DNA from 3 places in the Dendrosporobacter sp. 1207_IL3150 genome. Region 3 is predicted to be linked to each of the others. Evidence: riboswitches for the same ligand, from Rfam matches in the RefSeq annotation. Region 3 holds a riboswitch; each other region holds the start of a gene.
The links. Region 3 has a riboswitch for cyclic di-GMP ahead of V6C17_RS13950 (FIST N-terminal domain-containing protein). Riboswitches for the same ligand answer to the same signal wherever they lie in the genome.
Positions count from the first base shown of each region.

Region 1: it holds a riboswitch for cyclic di-GMP, as region 3 does, so the genes downstream of both, V6C17_RS04690 (sensor domain-containing protein) here and V6C17_RS13950 (FIST N-terminal domain-containing protein) in region 3, are expected to answer to the same signal.
Region 2: it holds a riboswitch for cyclic di-GMP, as region 3 does, so the genes downstream of both, V6C17_RS04485 (HD domain-containing phosphohydrolase) here and V6C17_RS13950 (FIST N-terminal domain-containing protein) in region 3, are expected to answer to the same signal.

Region 1 covers NZ_JBAIYU010000010.1:255,846-260,138, forward strand. The annotation lists gene V6C17_RS04690 (sensor domain-containing protein) at 1-1,727, opposite strand, end outside; cyclic di-GMP riboswitch class I at 1,951-2,036, opposite strand; gene V6C17_RS04695 (DUF4931 domain-containing protein) at 2,325-3,092, opposite strand; gene V6C17_RS04700 (L-cysteine desulfidase family protein) at 3,560-4,293, opposite strand, start outside.
Region 2 covers NZ_JBAIYU010000010.1:215,418-219,710, forward strand. The annotation lists gene V6C17_RS04480 (ECF transporter S component) at 1-174, opposite strand, end outside; gene V6C17_RS04485 (HD domain-containing phosphohydrolase) at 493-1,647, opposite strand; cyclic di-GMP riboswitch class I at 1,786-1,871, opposite strand; gene V6C17_RS04490 (hypothetical protein) at 2,194-2,346, shown strand; gene V6C17_RS04495 (methyltransferase) at 3,128-3,745, shown strand; gene V6C17_RS04500 (hypothetical protein) at 3,810-4,293, opposite strand, start outside.
Region 3 covers NZ_JBAIYU010000030.1:153,254-157,546, reverse strand. The annotation lists gene V6C17_RS13960 (TetR/AcrR family transcriptional regulator) at 1-632, shown strand, start outside; gene V6C17_RS13955 (sensor domain-containing diguanylate cyclase) at 690-1,832, opposite strand; gene V6C17_RS13950 (FIST N-terminal domain-containing protein) at 1,877-2,440, opposite strand; cyclic di-GMP riboswitch class I at 2,583-2,667, opposite strand; gene V6C17_RS13945 (TapB family protein) at 2,750-3,364, opposite strand; gene V6C17_RS13940 (ABC transporter substrate-binding protein) at 3,521-4,293, opposite strand, start outside.

The sequences.
Region 1 (4,293 bases), on a different contig from region 3:
ATAGACTCATGTTCCGGACTATTCCAGCGAAGTAAAGCTTCGAATCCCACGATAGCGCCGTCAGCAATATTTACTTGCGGTTGATAATACACTTCAAACTCATTATTTCCTACTGCGCGGTGCAGACTTTTGGTAAGCATCATCTTTTCATAAGCCACTGCCTGCATTTCCACATCGTAGAATTTCCAGCAATTCTTACCGGAATTTTTAGCAAAATACATTGCGTTATCAGCGTTCTTAAGGATGCCCTCAGCCGTATTATCATCATCGGGATAGATAGTAACACCAATGCTGGCCGATAGATGAAATATTTCTCCGAAAACCTCAGTATTCTGGCAGAGTGCGTGAATTACTCCATCGGCAATAGTTGCAATGCATTGCCTATCTCTTTTCCCAGGCAAAATTACCACAAATTCGTCTCCGCCAATGCGCGCAATGATGGCATTTTTCCCCACTTCCTTTGCGATGCGTTTCCCAGCTTCAACTATAATTGCATCACCATAAGTGTGCCCTAGTGTATCATTCACCGTCTTAAGATCATCTAAATCGATGAATAGAACCCCCCCTGTCGACATACCGCGACGAGCTTGCTCCATCTCCCCCTCAAGCATTTCATTTAAATGTGCGCGATTTGACAAGCCAGTAAGCACGTCGGTGTAGGCAATGCGACGAATCTTTTCCGTTTGATGACGCAAAGTAGCCTCAGCCTGCTTTTGTTCGGTGATGTCTTGAGTCGCCCCATACCACTTTATGATCTTGCCAGCGGCATCCTTTACGATATTCCCTTGCACAGCGACAATTCGCACTTCGCCATCCCTGCGAATAATACGATGCTCATACGTCCTTTTCACCTCAGATGTCTTAAACATCCAGGCATCATCTGGGTGTACGAATTCTCTCCAGTACACCTCCGGAGTCATGAATGCACCTTCTCGCGCTACATCAGTACCAAAGATAGCATAGAACTCATCACCAAATTCGAAAAGTCCCTCCTCATGGTGATATTTCCATGGTCCTAGATGGGCTAGTTCTGCCGCCAGCGAGAGCATCTCCCGACTATTGTGCAGAGCCGCCTCCATGGCTTTACGTTCGGTGATATCCTGATTGGCACCATAACACTTTTGAATCTTCCCCTCGTTATCTTTTTCTGTATCAACCCGGACAAGAATAGTGCGTACCTCGCCATCCCGCCGTATTATACGGTGTTCAAATTCAGCAGTATAGTGACGTTCTGTGGTCATACGCATCTTCTCTACTTCCATCGCTATAATGCAAACATCATCCGGATGCACGAATTTCCTAGCATATTCATCCATAGTCATAAATGAACCTTCCCTAGCCACATCCGTGCCATAGATAATGTAAAACTCATCATCAAATTCGAGAAGGTTTTTCTCATTATAATATTTCCATGGCCCCAGATGGGTCAATTCTGCCGCCAAAGAGAGAAGTTTTTTACTATTGCGCAAATCTGCCTCTACTTTACGATCAGTAATATCATTTAATATCGCCATTATAGCTTCGTCGTCCATAAATTTCTCATCATTGCAAATGATACTTTTATCACAAGAAAGAGCCAAAGCAAGCTTATTGATAAGCTTGCTAAATCGCTCTTCGTTTTTCTTGAGCTGCTCCTTCATCCTGTAATACTTAACCAGCAGCCAAACAATTATCATAACCAGTACGCATATAACATACGTTCCGGCATAACCAAAATCAAACTTCACTTTAGTCCCCCCGTTTTTGAACCATCGGTACTATGCAAAAAGACTTATGTAACCAGTTAATCCAATATTCTTTTACTAATTTATTATGTATTGTTTAATTTTTCGGATCTATTGCTTTCACCAGCTTGTTTGCGGACTTCCTCAGCTAAAAGTGAAGTTTGGCTAAATCATGGAACAAATAGAGGCAAGCTCCCGCTTGCCACATAAAGGTAATTTTAATTCATCTGGCAACCTGGCAATCATAGACATTATATCCTTAGACCCAAAGCTTTGCGTCCTTATCTTTCGACAAGTTTGCCCATATATTTAGTTAAACCAACAAATTTTTATCATTTTTGCTATTATTTTATAACTTTTTTACTTATTAGTCAATTATTTCAATTTAGGTCAATTATTTCCTAAACCCAGGTGGGGGTGAAACCATATCTATACCAAAACTACACGCAGTAAAAAACCCATGAAATTTCACGGGTTCTAGTCATCTCAGGATTTAGTTGGTGAAAGCGATCCGCAACCTTACAAATCCGCTATGTTATTTCTTTCGACTAACGCCTGCACGGGGCTGAAATTAGTCTCCTGAATTCAACCCGACAGAACTTATAATCCGTATATTCGCTTAAGGTCAGCTGCTACATCGGGAATACGCGTAGAAAACTGGGGGATGACGTAGCCTACGTAGATGGGCGAGGTAATGAATCGAGGCATGACTTTGGCTGTTATCTGTCCTCGTATATGGTAGAAGAAGATATTGTAGCTGTTACAGTGACGATTGAAGTGGTGGAGAAAGTAGTGGGCGCAAATTTGCAGGTAGTCCGCCAGTCGGTCGAGTTGTTTGAGATCGGTGAGCTTGATGTTTAGTTCAATGAAGCCAACCAGAGGCTTATCAGCAATAGATAGTTCAGCACCGCCGTTACGGCTAATGACGATACCTTCGAGACTAGCCGGGGGAATATTGACAGTATAGTCGACGTGGCGAAGGCCGACGATCTGCATATGGGGATGACGAATGGATCCACCCGAGCTAGGGCCATGGTTTTTGAAGAACAGTACCGAAGAAAATTCACCGTCGGCTATCATGTCCAGCCACTTCTCGACGCCAAAGCGGATGACTCGGTAGAGGTGCTCCTTTGGGTAGAGCGACAGTTCGGATGAACAGTCATCAGTTTCAATGAGGACGGTCTGGTAGGTATCTCTTAGTACCGGGTATTTGTTGGCGATGAGGAGTACAGGCCCGTCTTCTGCTATGATACCCTCAAGTTCGTCGCGATTACAGAAGGGGCATTTATGGCCGTTATCGACAACAGTCACCGGTTTGGTTCCGCCAATCTTGGTGTCAAAAACGAGGTGGATTTGCTTGGGGGTCATTGCTAAGCCTCCTTGTAGACCAAAGTGTATTAATTTTTTCTATTATACCATACCAAGAACTTTCCCCAGATAGCTACGCCCGGGTGACCGGGAAAAGTTGCAAAAAGAACTGAAGTTATCACATAAAGTCGACGTTCGCGTTGTAGACTCTGAATCAAGAACAATCACCTAGCAGGTGTCATCTCACTGTTTGCCGACTAGGAAAGAAACACGGGGACAGGTTAACTGTTTTAGAAAACATAGTACCTGTCCCCATGTTTTAATTATAACGATTCGGCGTTCTTACATTTTTCACTCAAGTTCTTTTCTTAGGTAACTTGACGAATATTCACCATAATAATCAGGCGATTAATAATATGAGTGGGTTTTGCCATACAAACAAAAACCCATTCCAGCATAAGTACTGAAATAGGTTGGGGTTCGTTACACTTGCGAGGATCTTTTTAAAGGTGCGTTAATATCTGGAGCTATGATACTATTTTGCTCTCCTGCTTATTCAGCATGATTTCCAAAATTATTTTATCGGTATCTATCGTTCCTTCGCTACCAATCCGACATAAGTTTTCGATTGAGTGCAGGGGACTTGTTTCAATAATGCCATCAGTGTGCCTGATACCAAATCCCCTTATTGCCAGTAGTGCTGATTGCACTGCTGCACCTGTACAAGTCGCAACTTTCAGAGCACAACCCGGTTTTGCGCCGTCACACAGCATTCCAGTTACATTTCCCAACATATTTTGTATCGCCATTTTAACTTCTTCTAGACCGCCTCCAAGTAAAGTGGCAATTCCACAGCTTGCCCCTATACAGGATACAATTGCGCCACAGATTGCAGACAGACGCCCAAATTTTGCTTTTATGTATATAACAATCAAATGGCTTAACGTAACAGCCCGCAGGATTTTTTCCTCCGAAGCCCCTAGTCGTTCACCAACGGCTACAACTGGTATAGTTGCAGAAATCCCCTGATTACCACTTCCCGAGTTACTAACTACGGGCATCGGGCTTCCAGCCATTCTGGCATCCGTTCCAGCTGCCGTTAAAGACATAGCATAATTTACGATGTCATCCCCTAATATCTTTAGTCTAATATTGCTTTGCATGGTTCTACCTACTTGTAGTCCATATGGATTGCGAAGGCCTTCTTCGGCAATCTTCCTATTGAGTTCAATACTTTGCTTAACAATCTCCAAATCACTAA
Region 2 (4,293 bases), on a different contig from region 3:
CCGACCATAGAGAATAGCAATAATAAATAGGGGTACATTTCCCAAATGAACCAATCCGCCGTTAGCGGCAATGGGCAGACGAACATTTACAAAAACTGTACAAATAAAAACGAGGGCAATGCCCAATGCTGCATAAACTAGTTGTTTTGTTTTACTAAAAGATTGCTGTTCCATCCGAGTCTCCTACCTTTCACTAAATGACAATTATTTCTTTTAAAATACTCAAATGCTTCCTACAAATAATATATAAGATAACATAGTAACAATTTTGATGCAACACCCATTACAAAAACGTTCATTCTGTATACAATAAAATATGCTATTTAGATAGTACTATCTTTGAATTTTTCGACTTAGCTAAGCTTCCAGTCTAATAATGGCAAAAACTATATGAACATAAAACATGTTACTAAGAGTTTTTATATAAATAGTTGGAATATCCAAAAATAAAAAATCACGCCTCCTACATCTGCACAGAAAGCGCAACTTTTGTTAACAGATTTGTTTTATCTTTTTCGTATATACTAGCTCAAATAATGCGTCAACAACTCTTGGATCAAACTGTCGTCCCTTTCCTTTGCCTATTATTTCCACAGCTTGTTTAGTACTCATTGCCTTACGATATACTCTATCAGAGGTCAATGCCTCATATACGTCTGCAACAGTGAGAATTCTGGCAATCATAGATATTTCATCTTTCTTTTTACCATTAGGATATCCTTCACCATTATAATGTTCGTGATGATCTAGAATGGCTTCGCTAACCACTTGCAGTCGCTTGATATGCTTTATTGCATTGTACCCGATCTGAGGATGACGCTGTATTATCAAAAACTCAACAGCATTAAGGCGCTCTGGTTTATTTAGAATTGATTCGGGAATCCCTATTTTCCCAATATCATGGAGGATAGCTGCAATACTCAGTTCTTTTAAAACCGCATTATTTAGTCCCATGATTTCACCAATTAATAAGGCTATTCGTTGTACGTTGATACAATGGGTTCCTGTTGACGGGTCTCTAGTTTCGATAAGATGAGCCAATGAGGTTACAATGTCCATTAGAATCTCTGAGTTTTCCTTTTCTAAAAACACTTCTTGCGTTATATCTGTTACTATCTCATAAAGATACTCAATATTTCCACATTCATCCCTAATTGGAATAACTGTTTGTTTTCCGTATATTGTTTTGCTATCTTTCTCGTATTTTATCCTTGTACCATACTGAGGTTTTCCAGAGGCCAGCGCGGTCTGCACAAGGCAATCACAACAAATGTCACCATTGCCTAACACGTCGTAACACTTTTTACCTTGAATTTCACTGAGATTGAATCCTGTAGCACTTTTGACTAATTCGTTGACCTCAATAATAGTAAAGTCTTTCTTTAAAGTCATAACAGCACCTGGCATATGCATAAACAGCGATTTCATCGCATCAAAAGATTCCTTAATTTTAGATTGAGTATTCCTCGCTGCTTTTCGATTTTCAACAAAAGTAGTATATGCAATTAACAAAAGTAGCAAAAAGCTTAAGCTATGTAATAATATAAAAAAATTATTACCATGGTAATCAACCAATTCATGTATTATAGTGCTGAAAATATTAATTGAGACCACCACGAAGCATAATAGTACTGCATTTTTTTTCATCTTAATTCCCTTCACGACCTTCCCAAGCTAGGCTTATGAGCAGAATTACTAGTCACTTTCACATATTAATGCTTTGCCGGTATTCGGCAACCGTCAAAAAACACACCCAGGCGGACCCAGGTGTTACTTAACGAATTAAACAGCAACCTGGCAATCATAGTCTCCACGACCTTAGACCCATAGCTTTGCGTCCTTACCTTTCAGTAAGTTTGCCGAATATTGTCTAATTTTACATTCTACTGTCATCATGTCTATTCCTCTAGGGCAATTGTCCAAAATTAAAACTTAACCCAAATCTTCCACGGATAAAACTAAATAAGTCACCACAATATATTAATAGTGTTCATGACGGTTTATCGCGCTTGATAGGCAAAATTAAAGTGCAGGCAAGATAATACACGATACACGTTAGTATGAAACAATTTAAGACCATATCTTCTAACTAACCCTAACTACGTCAAAGAGTTTTTTAGACACGCTTATGTTAACTAACAAAGTAGCAAGACCAGACGAAATCACTAGTATTAATAAACTGGAGGAGATAATATGTCTAAGCCCGAAACTTATCCTGTAATTGATCCGTCAAATGAACCTATACATGCAAAGGATAACGACCACCATATGCGTGAGCCGAATACCGGATCAAAAAAACTAAGAAATCAGCACCACACTGGCGAGCGTCACGGAGAAGGCTCCTAATTTTGTATTTAATAACGAGTTCATAGAAGAAAATGCCCTCTAGCTCAGCACTGAGCTAGAGGGCAAAACACTTTTATGGAATAGCTAATAAATCAATTGATGTAGCATCTGTAAGTGACTCATACAATCTGAATGCATACTTATATTACTGCTACCTCTATATCACCTATCTAAACATGGCAAAAAAAACACCATCCAAATATTTGGTGGTGTCTTTTCATTGTCATATATTTGTCAGTTTACTTACCTCACAATTAAATTGCGCCAGTTAAGTGAACTAAGTTTAGCACAAATAAAGAAGCTGCAATAAAAACCATTGCGGCTGCGCCAATCTTAAATGCCATAATACCATCCCTTTCTTTACCACATTTTTCAGTCAATACTTAACAATTCATCAAGAAAAGACTGAATATAACAGGAAATGTAACAGAATTTGAAGTAATATATGACTCTTTTATTGTACTCCTGTTAAAAACTTCTTGCAAAGACACTTAAAAGACATTTAGACTGTAACCGGGGTTTAAAATTAGGTAAACTTAAATTAGGTACTATATGATTAAAATAACGCCCGCTTAGTTCTGATTAGAGCCATACCGAGCTTTAAAACTACAAAATCCGACATATTTACAGTATCTGTAAATACATAAACGCACAATGCTTCCACAAATTAGATAGAGGTATGAGAATATAAACCGTTTTGATCTTTTTATTATTTCTCTCTATATTTAAAAATTAGTATAAAATAACACTTAAATAAAATCTCGAATTAGAGGTACTATAAATGGATGAACAATATTATGAAAAACTATTGAACATAAACACCTCAGGGGAACAAAAAATATTCAATGACTCATTGCACTACAACAGATATGAGCCAACCTCCTACTCTGTATTAGAAATATTAGATAAGCATTATAATTTCAAAGCAGAAGATAATATTGTCGACTTTGGCTGCGGAAAAGGAAGGCTTAATTTTTACATAAATCATTTTTTCAACTGCACTGTTACAGGTATAGAAATGAATAACTTCTTCTATAAACAAGCTATGGATAATAGAAAAGATTATCTAAAGAAACACAAAAATAGCATGAACAAAATAAATTTCTTAAATTGCTTTGCAGAAGAATATAATATAAAACCCTCAGATAATAAATTTTACTTTTTTAACCCTTTTTCAATACAAATATTTATTAAGGTTATCGGAAATATTTTGATTTCTGTAGAAAGCTTTGAAAGAACAGCAGACATTATATTGTATTATCCATCGTATGACTATATATACTTTCTAGAAAATACCCCCTTCGTGCTTGTGAATGAAATAAAAATACCTTATCTATATGATAACGACCCTCGTCAAAGTGTTTTAGTGTACAGGCTAGACTATAAAAAATGTACTTAATAAAAAAACCACTATGCGTTCGCATAGTGGTTCTTCTGTAGATAGTGCTTGAAATACTCCACTCTTATATCATGTAACATAAAGTATTCTCGCTGCTAAATGCCAAACGACTAGGTTGTCTTTCATAAATCATATAGGCCATTTCACCGGAGTAGCAAATGACTTTAAAGCCTGTCTGCTGCCAAAAACATATAGACTCTTCGATTGATAGAAGTAGAATGTCGTAAGAACATCTGCTCTTGATCTGTTCTACAAACATTCGACCATAGTTATATCCTTGATGTATAACTGCGATTTCAAGCACGTCAATCCATACGACTTTACCTTCTATATCACATTTTAGCTCTCCGACAACCTCAAAGGGAAATCCCACAGATATAATGCAATATCCTATAAATTCACCCTTTTTATTTGAAGCAATATACATAGTTTTTTTACGCATCTTTGCGTTATTTAGCTCATCTATACTAAAGACAAAAGAATTATTAATTATGTCTAAAACCGCATCAGGAATAATAGTCTCCGGTGATAGCATAATTTCTGATACT
Region 3 (4,293 bases):
CTAAAGATCCTTTGGTACGACAAGCTGAGTTAATGGATACAGCACTTGATCTGTTTCTTGCTTTAGGTTATCAAAAGACAACAGTACAAGATATTGTAAAAAAAGTTAATGTAGCTCAAGGTACCTTTTACTACTATTTTTCATCAAAGGAAGCTATTCTAGAAGCAATTATTGAACGTAATGTGAAAAATTTGGTAGAAGAAGTTCATTCTCTTGAAAAAATTACAGGAATAGAGAAATTACAACAATTTATAAATCGTTTTTATAAACTGTCCTATATTGGTGAGCCAGGCTTGCTGGGAAAGATTTTATATAAAGAAAAGCAAGGCTTACTAATAAACAAGCTGTGGCGACAAACCAACATAATTACAACCCCATTGTTAACCAGCATTATCGAAGAGTGTAATAAGCAAGGCTTAACAAATGTTACTCATATCAAAGAAACTCTATGGTTTTTCGGCGGTATAATGGGCGCTCTACTAGAAGTCAGCTCTCCATTAGAATATGGACATGAGTCTGATCTAGATATTGTTAGAAATAAACTGCAAATCTCTGCAAATCTTTTTGAAACTCTATTTGGTGCCCCTGCTGGCAGTATTAAGTTAGAAGTACCTAAACTGGTAAAAGAATAAAAGCGTGATTGGCTGCATGTCAGCTCAATCACGCTTTTATTCTTTTACCAGTTTAATTTAGGAAAACAAATTAGATTTTCTAGCTGCTTTATCTTGATACATTTTTTCGTCAGCCATTTTAAACGCTTCTTCCATGCATGTAACATTAACATTATCCTTAATTGAATAGCCAATAGATAACAGCAAATTATTATTACTCTTAGAGTAACATCCCGCTTTATATAAGATATTTTTGCATTTTGTTTTAAGATAGGCATCCTTAGCATTTGGAATTAAAATTGCAAACTCGTCTCCGCCAATTCGAGCGACAATTTCTCCCTTTTTAGCTGAGTGTTCAAGCAGTTCAGCCGCAGTTCTTAGAAGTTGATCTCCTGAGCTATGACCTTGTTGATCATTCGTCTCCTTTAAATTATCTAGATCACAAATAATAATACCAACCTGACAGTCTAACGCCTCAAAACGCTTCATTTCCTGTTCAAAAAAAGTTCGATTATATAAGCCAGTGAGTGAATCGTGCAAGCTAATATATTTTAGTTCTTTATTTGTGCTTTCGAGCTCCTCGGTTACTTTGTTGATTAAATTCGTTAAGGCTTTTAAAACACCTACACTCTTGCCAGCTACATTGTCTTTACGTGGCCATAGCTTTTTGTCTTGATTCATACTAGTTTCAGGTATAAGTGTAGTAGGTACTTCTGTATATGGGGTTTCTGATAAAGTCAATATAGTCATCATTGCATTTAGCAGATGACTACCAATCCCATCAAAGAAAATTTCGCCACCAGTATAAAATCCTGCAGTTGCCGCAATTTCGGCAAGAGGCTCAACCTCGATGTGGCTTAATTCTTGTAAAAAACCCCTTCTACATTCACAGGAATAAATAAAAATACTTTCGGTAGGCTTATTTTTTATATCGTAAGTTAGACTTTTGATTTTTTCAGATATCATCCCGACATGGCCAAAACCAAAGCGAACGTTTTCTCCTTCTTTTATTTCAGCAGCAAATCCAAGTGAGTCATCCTCATAGTGGACCACAGGTGACTTAGCAGTATACGTATTATTACGCTGAATAATCAAAGGAAATTCAATTGCGTTATAGAAATTTCCAATCTCGTCAATACCAAGATACTTACGATATATCTCATATGCTGGCATATTATCAATAGTATACACGCGCTCATCTATTGCCTTCGTAACAGTCATTACTTTGCCAATAGGCTGCCAACCTAGGTAGGCGTAAGATTTAATTAATAGTCGTCACTTTCCAAAACTGCGCATACTACCCCTAAATCTTCAATTTCACTGTTATCGAATACAAAGCTCTTGCCTAAATGAGCGTTCCCAGCTACCCCACCGGCCATTGGCAGAGCTTTTCTAATCGATTGAATTCCATGCAGTAAATGGCTTACATTTAGATTGCCGCTAGTTGTAAACATCATCAATAGCTTAGTACGGTCAGTTACCATGTCTTTTGCGATTATTTGACCCAACTTATGCTCATCTACATCTTTTCGGTATATTGCTGTTCTGATGTTAGTCTTTTGAAAAATCGAAAATGAAATAACTGTATCAACACCGCTGACCTCACCATCCTTGATAACACCAGAAGAAGTCGTTCCTATGATAACAGCAGTAGGTATAAGCTCTATAATTTCGTGTAACAGCTCTTTATAGAAGCTTTGTTCACAACGACTGCTAAAGAGCTGGACCAATATCGCGGAATTATTAGGGTTCAAAAAGATCTCACAATTATCCTGAATAAATCGGGAAAGTGATGTGAAGTTTTCGTAAAATAAACTTAATGTTTTCACTAAACTACCTGCCTGTCCTAATGAAATATGTAATGCTTCCATTACGAAACTAAAAACGACAGCTTAACTAATACGCCAAAAATTCATAAAAAAATAAATAGCTAGGTCACGCCTAGCTAGAAGTGTTCTAATAAATAAGTGAACATGCAACCAGGCTATCTTAGGCTTAAGCCCTTAGATCCTTAGCTTTGCGCCCCCACCTTTCGGTAAGTTTGCCTAAATCTCAATATTTGATTTGACTTTTAAAATGTAGCATCAATAGTCTAATTTGTCTATATATTTAAATTTCTAAGTAATTGATGCCGCTTTTTATTTGTACGAGGCTAACTTTGATATTACTTTATAGTTGTCCCCCGTTGTATACTCTCTCTTGATTAGTCCTACATTGGGCGCATAATATTCAAATAATTGACTATCGTTCACTTGCTCTTTTATTGACGTAATTTTAATCATAATGACATTACTAAAATGACCAGCAGGAACTGTAACCTGTTCGTTGACACTTACTACTTGCCGGCGTGAAATAGAATCTTCCCACACTGCATTTTTACTTAAGGGGGCTTTCAATATCATCTCAGAAGCGTTATCCGGCTCATCTAATATAGTGCTTTCTGTATAGAATTCCGGGAGAAAAAACGTTCTTTTAATCTCATCTGACGAAATTTTAAATACCATCGTCTGTTGGGTCCCACCATTATTTTCGATAACTTGAATTCTATTATTGTTCAAAGCTACTATTTTACGGCTAAAACTTGCATATTCATTGCCTTCGCCTTGATATATCCAAGTACTGTGAATTTTAGCTGGAAAGTATTTAGTTACGTCGTTGATGACCTCTTGCGATTGGCTCATACTTGAATCAGGAATCTTATTGCATCCAAGTAAAACAAGTGTAAGCACGATCATTGCTAGATACTTTGGCATATTTTTCTCGCTCCTTGTTTTTGTTTTAATATAGCAAAAAGTTCACATTTATTTCTTAATTGTTATCCTTCCCTATTTTTATCTATATAACTAAAGACCTGAATCTTCAATATTGAAGATTCAGGTCTTTTTAGCTAAACAATACTTCAAAAATAATTAAGGTTTAACAGTTGCTTTAAAAGTTTGCTTACCATCTACCATCTCAATTATAACTGCGCTTTTAACTGCGTCATGAGTAGTATTTAATGTTGTTGCGCCAGTAACTGCCGGATAGTCTTTAGTTGCGGCAAGAGCCTCACGAATTTTGCCAGACTCAGTACTATTAGCACGTTTTATTGCATCGATAAGAACATTTGCTGCATCATAACCAAGTACAGCCATGGCATCAGGTGCTTGTCCATATTCTTTCTTATATGCGTCTACGAATGCCTTAGATATTGGGCTGGTGTCATCTACCGAGTAATGATTAGTAAAATAGGTGTTGTTTAAGGCTGCTGCTGATGCCACCTCAACGAGTTTAGGAGAATCCCATCCATCTCCACCAACGATTGGAGCTGTAATGCCAAGCTCACGCGCCTGCTTAACAATTTTTCCTACTTCTTCATAATAGCCAGGTACGTATATGACTTCAGGATTTGAAGCCTTGACCTTTGTTAAAACAGTTTTGAAGTCCTGGTCTTTTTGTAAGTAAGCTTCTTCAGTTAAGATACTTCCGCCGCCTTTAGTGAAAGCATCTTTAAAGAATGCAGATAATCCCTTGCTATAATCACTGCTATTATCAATTAAGACAGCAGCTTTTTGTAACTTCAAAGTATTTAGGACAAAGTTTGCTCCAACTGTACCTTGGAAAGGATCGATGAAACATACCCTAAAAGTATAGTCTTTTACTTTGCCGGTTTTTTCGTCAACAGTTACTTTAGGATTAGTTG